One region of the Peribacillus sp. NPDC097895 genome, then DNA from elsewhere that is predicted to be linked to it. Evidence: a T-box and tRNA genes for the amino acid it is inferred to sense, from the RefSeq annotation. Region 1 holds a T-box; the other holds one or more tRNA genes.

Evidence for each region. A T-box is a leader RNA that pairs with one kind of tRNA and senses whether it is charged. The one in region 1 lies ahead of leuS (leucine--tRNA ligase), so its partner is inferred to be a tRNA-Leu.
Region 2: it has a tRNA-Leu gene. The T-box ahead of leuS (leucine--tRNA ligase) is inferred to sense a tRNA for this amino acid. The anticodon was not compared.

Annotation. Positions count from the first base shown of each region.
Region 1 is NZ_JBNNSH010000005.1:216,371-219,583, reverse strand. It holds gene ACQKMH_RS22190 (SMI1/KNR4 family protein) at 1-367, shown strand, start outside; gene ACQKMH_RS22185 (DUF2524 family protein) at 464-727, shown strand; T-box leader at 882-1,113, shown strand; gene leuS (leucine--tRNA ligase) at 1,167-3,213, shown strand, end outside.
Region 2 is NZ_JBNNSH010000002.1:990,756-993,968, reverse strand. It holds gene ACQKMH_RS16165 (retron St85 family RNA-directed DNA polymerase) at 1-1,039, shown strand, start outside; tRNA gene ACQKMH_RS16160 (tRNA-Leu) at 1,249-1,333, shown strand; gene ACQKMH_RS16155 (hypothetical protein) at 1,985-2,401, shown strand; gene ACQKMH_RS16150 (hypothetical protein) at 3,105-3,213, opposite strand, start outside.

The DNA.
Region 1 (3,213 bases):
TCATTCCTTTGAAGAAAAAACCGGACTGCTTCTGCCCGATGATTATAAAGAGTTTTTGAAAATAACGAACGGATGCCGTCTGTTCGAAACACGAGAATCAGGTGGGGAAAATGATTTATACAGCCTGGATGACATAATTAATTACACATATGAAGACTCCTATGAAGGACGCTATAAAGTGGCCTGCATTTATCAAGATAATATCGTGATCGATGGGGAAGCCGTCGCTAAAGGCGATAAGGAGTACTTAATGGTAAAAGGCCATATCGATGATTTTGAAGAAGGCGAGAAACTCCATATGGGTTTTGCCGAATGGATCGAGCAGTTCATTTCACATCAAGGGGAAAAGTTTTGGGATAAAGGATGAATTCCTCAAAAAAAATGATAATCCACTCGTTAATTGCTCAAACTAATGAAGATGATTCCGAATCATCCAAATGAGACGCGAAGGAGAGGGTTTGTAATGGCAACCAGACAATCCGTCGATCATTTTTTAGAGCAATGTGAAGGAGCTCTCCATTTTGCAGAGTATGAATTTAACGAAGCCTCACGGCAGGAGCATTATGATGATGAACAATTTCAAAATTCGCAGAGGTATATCGAAGAGGCATTGACGGATATGGAACGATTATACAACAGCGCTAATGCCCAACAACGGGATATGCTCACTCGGATGCAGCAGCAGTTGAATGAATTGAAAAATGAAATGATTTTACTGCAACACTAAAGGGAAGCAAGGGAGCTATGAATGCATAGCTCCCTTTTTTGCACGAATTTTCTTGAATTCGCATATATAATGAAAAACCTGTCGATAATGTTTATGTACGGCTATTGCAATTATCGGTGAAATTGACTAGAATGAAATAAAATGCAATATTCTCATAAAGACTATGATGAGGAATAGTAGCGGTTTAAACCAGTAAAGAGAGTTGACGGATGGTGCAAGTCAACCTGGGATGGTCGTGAACTCGCCTTGGAGTCCCGGGTGTGAAGGTAAAAAGTAATGCCTGGCGTTTTAATCCATGTTACGGATGTTTTAAGCTGGGCGGATTTTAGCTATCGCCAATGTGGGTGGTACCGCGGGAAGATATACATAATCCTCTCGTCCCTATTTTGGGATGAGGGGTTTTTTATTGTTTTTCATACGGAAATTAGGAGGAAATCAAATGAGTTTTGACCATAGAAGCATAGAAACAAAATGGCAAAAGTATTGGGAAGGCAATAAAACATTCAAAACGGGAGAAGAAAGCGGCAAACGTAAATTCTACGCACTGGATATGTTCCCATATCCTTCAGGGGCCGGTCTTCATGTTGGGCACCCGGAAGGTTATACGGCAAGCGATATCCTAGCACGGATGAAACGGGCGCAGGGCTATAATGTATTGCATCCGATCGGCTGGGATGCCTTTGGACTTCCGGCAGAGCAATATGCGATCGATACGGGAAATGATCCAGCTGAATTCACGGAGCACAACATCAACACGTTCCGCCGCCAAATCAAAGCCCTTGGTTTTTCTTATGACTGGGATCGCGAAATAAACACGACAGATCCCGACTATTACAAATGGACGCAATGGATCTTCTTGAAATTATATGAAAAGGGCCTTGCATATATTGATGAAGTGGCCGTTAACTGGTGTCCGGCACTTGGGACGGTATTGGCGAACGAAGAAGTCATCGATGGAAAAAGTGAGCGTGGAGGCCATCCGGTTGAACGCCGCCCGATGAAACAATGGATGCTTCGAATCACAGCTTATGCAGACCGCTTGATCGACGATTTGAATGATGTGGATTGGCCTGAAAACATCAAGGATATGCAACGTAACTGGATTGGCCGTTCAGAGGGAGCGGAGGTCACTTTCCATATCGATGGTCACCAAGATACGTTCACGGTGTTCACGACCCGTCCGGATACGTTATTCGGTGCAACATATGCCGTATTGGCACCTGAACATCAGTTTGTCGATAAAATTACGACGGCTGATCAAAGGGCAGCGGTAGAAGCCTATTTAGATGAAGTGAAACATAAAAGCGACTTGGAAAGAACAGACTTGGCAAAGGATAAATCAGGCGTGTTCACAGGGGCTTATGCGATTAACCCGGTAAATGGTGAAAAAATGCCGATCTGGATTGCTGATTATGTGTTGATCAGCTACGGAACTGGTGCCATCATGGCCGTTCCTGCGCATGATGAGCGCGATTTTGAGTTTGCAGTCAAGTTCGACTTGCCGATCAAGGAAGTCGTAGCTGGCGGAGATGTGAAAAGTGAAGCCTATACAGGCGATGGTCTACATGTTAATTCTGAATTCCTTGATGGGTTGAATAAAGAAGAAGGCATTTCAACCATGATTAAATGGCTCGAAGAAAAAGAAATCGGTACGAAGAAAATCACATACCGTCTTCGCGACTGGTTATTCAGCCGTCAACGTTACTGGGGCGAACCGATTCCAATCATCCATTGGGAAGATGGCACCATGTCTGCAGTGAAGGAAGAAGAACTTCCATTGATTTTACCGAAAGCGACGGATATCAAGCCTTCAGGTACAGGTGAATCACCACTAGCGAACATCGCGGAATGGGTGAACGTAACGGATGAAAACGGACGAAAAGGGCGCCGTGAGACAAATACCATGCCACAATGGGCAGGTAGCAGCTGGTATTTCCTTCGTTATATTGATCCAGATAACAAGGAAGCACTTGCAGATCCTGAAAAATTAAAAGAATGGATGCCGGTCGACATTTATATTGGTGGAGCTGAGCATGCGGTGCTTCACTTGCTGTACGCTCGCTTCTGGCATAAATTCTTGTACGATATCGGTGTCGTTCCAACGAAGGAACCATTCCAAAACTTATTTAACCAAGGAATGATCCTTGGCGAAAATAATGAAAAAATGAGTAAATCCAAAGGGAATGTAGTGAACCCTGATGACATCGTTGAAAGCCATGGTGCCGATACACTTCGCATGTACGAAATGTTCATGGGACCATTGGATGCATCGATTGCCTGGTCTACTAACGGATTGGATGGTTCACGCCGATTCCTGGACCGTATCTGGCGTTTATTAGTCAACGAAGACGGTACGATCACAGATAAGATGACCGAAATGGATGATACAGGCAAGCTTGAAAAAGTCTATCATCAAACGGTTAAAAAAGTGACCGAGAACTATGAAGAATTGAAATTCAATACGGCGATTTCACAATTGATGGTAT
Region 2 (3,213 bases), on a different contig from region 1:
TGAAATGTTTTATAATTCATTTTATATATTTAAAAGAAATGGAACTAAAAGAGAGATAAACAGCCCGAAGTATTCATTAAAACTAGTTCAGCGATGGATATTGGCAGAGATTCTTGAAAAAATAAAAGTAACGAATGAATCAATGGCTTTCCGAAAAGGAATTGGAAATGGTAGTAAAAAGAATGCAGAGCATCATAAATACAGTCTATATTTATTACAACTAGATATAAAAGATTTTTTTACTACTATAAAAAGAGAGAGAGTATTCTATTTCTTTAAAAGTCTAGGATATAATTCATTAGTTTCTAATATTCTAACAAACCTATGTACATATAAAGGCTATTTACCACAAGGAGGAGTATGTTCTCCTTATATATCTAATTTAATCTGTTATAAATTAGATAAAAGATTAAAAGGCTTATCTTCAAAGAGGGACGTCTTGTATACTAGATATGCGGATGACTTAACTTTTTCGTGTGACAATAAAGTAATATTAAGAAAAATGGAGAGTGTTATTAAGGATATAATTATTGATGAAGGTTTCATTATTAATCCCTCGAAAACAAGATTGCTTTCTCCTTCATCGCATAAAAAAGTTACTGGAATTACAGTAAATGATAATAAACTCAAAGCAAATAAACAATTAAAGAAAACAGTCAGAGCAATGATACATAACGCCCTGGTAAGTGGAGATTATTCTAAGAAAAATATAATAAGAGGTTATATTTCTTATATAGATTCCATAGAGGAAGGTTATGTAGAAAAAATAAAGACTTATACAAATAATTTGATAGAAAAAGATTACAAATATTTTAGTGAGACAGTAGAAGCCTTTAATAAAAATAAGATATTTAAGGATTTAAATGAAATGGTTTATAATGAAAATATACTTATGGGAATTGATGATGAATACGAGTTGCACCTATTTGAGCAAGAAAGGTATCAGTTTTTAAAAGAGAGACGATACATCGAGGAAATTATTGAAGAGACCCTTCAACAAACTGGAGCTACCAATCAAGAAGATGAGTTTAACTTTTAGCCAAGTAATAAACATGAAAGTTGAAACACTAGATGAAGCTGAGATTGTACACTCTACTTGAGAGTGTTTTTGTTTTGAGTTTAAAGGCATTTTGTCGCCAAGTTGACATTTAAAGTAGATACGAGTATTTTTAAATTAGGCACTTAATAATCGTATAGACAACAACATAAATTAACCAAATAAAAGTTCTCAAAACATTGATATATCAAGATTGTGGCGGAATTGGCAGACGCGCACGACTCAAAATCGTGTTCCTCTGGAGTGCCGGTTCGACCCCGGCCACCGGTATCACCAATAGCGAAGATACGCTATTACATCAAGCTTCACACTTAATTGTGTGAGGTTTTTTTGTGTTTACAACACACGATTATTTTCCTAACAGTCGTATTCCACGAGTCGTACGACCACAAGTTCAAAAGGGGCGTGTAAATTGGCTAGACGCGATAACTTTCTCTCCAGTGGTGAACTCTCCAAAGTGCATAAAAACTCCAAGTCCTATGACTTCTATGATTCCTTGAGTTGTTTATTAATGATTGCAAACTTAGAAACTTATTTTCACATTCGATTCGTTACTATTTGAACGAGTTGAAAGTGTTTGAACGTTACCTTGAGGTGCAAGATATAGTGTCACACCCGAATAGCGTTACTTACGAGATAATCCAACGGAATGTGATTCTTTATATAAAGCAGCAAGGCTTAAAAACTGTCACTATTAATACTAGATTGAGAGAAATTAAAAGCAAATTCCTTTCCTTTGGGGTTCTAGTGGGGAGCAGTCACACTCTTCTAGTAGGATTTAATCCACTTCATTATTATATAGTAAATATTTCCTTTGTTTTATAACTGTGTGATTTTAATATCTCAACAGTTTATTATATTGATAAAGGGGAATAACTTAAGCCATTACTATAATGAAGTAGTTCTTAAAAGGGAAGTGATAGTTAAATGATTTATATAAGCGATATCGAAAAGATAATTAAAAATACATTAAATGAGCACAATTTGGATATGATTTATGAATTTGACAATAATCTAAGTGCACCTATGAGTTATAACGTATCGACCAATACTATAAAATTTAATTATCTACAAGTTAACGGTTATAAAGGTAAAATTAGAATTAAAGAGACAGAGGAAGACTTTGTTAAAATTATTCTTTATCGTATGATTGGTTATTATTTAGATTTTAAGAAAAACAAACATGATTTAAGGATTTTAATGTATGGTTACGAAGAAGAAAAAGAAAAGCTAAAATCTGAAATAGAAACTAATGCTTGGGATTATGGGAGAACATTGATACCTGAACAACTATTGGAGTCATATGATAAAGTCCGTGAATTAGATGAAATGTTAATAAATTAAAGTACTCAAAGAAAATGGAAATTAAGTTAGTTGCGACATGAGAATTTTATTTATTAATTCAGTGAGGTGAGCTGTTAGTTACAACTTAACACCACCTCATTTTTGTATGGTGAACCATATCAAAAAAAGAAACCGATAGCGAAGAATCGCTATTACATCAAGCACTACAGTATCTAAAGAATATGTACAAATAATGTGTGGTGGTAGTGTGCTATGGGTAAAAGAGATGAACTATGAATTGTTACAAAACCCTCATACGTTGAATCTGGTGAATGGGCGTTCAAATTATTTTTTGAAGACTGCCAATTAAGAAATCTCCGTCCTCACACTTTGAAATATTACCGAGAACAATTTAATGCCATTAAACGAACATTGGTAACAATGACAGGAAAGGATATTAAATTCTTGATAGTAAATATGCAGGTAAGTGGATTGAAGGTAACCACCATTCATTCAAGATTGCGGGCGATAAGGAGTCTCTGCAATTTTCTTCACAGATCAAAACACATCAAAAAGAATCCGATGGCGAATATTAAACTGCTGAAAGAACGGATACAAGCAGTAAACTCTTTATCGAAGGAGCAATTGCAATTAATATTCTCTTTGTGTGATAAACGGACGTTTACTGAACTTAGGGATTATACCATTTTGATGCTGTTTATTGATTGTGGAGTTCGGTTGAATGAATTGGCGAGTTGTCCTCTTAATATTCATCGTTTTCATTTCCGCCTTCAAAAAGGTTAAATTCCGATGGCTCATTTGGATCGAATGTGGGCTCATCTTTATAATCAACATAATTTGATTTTTTCTCA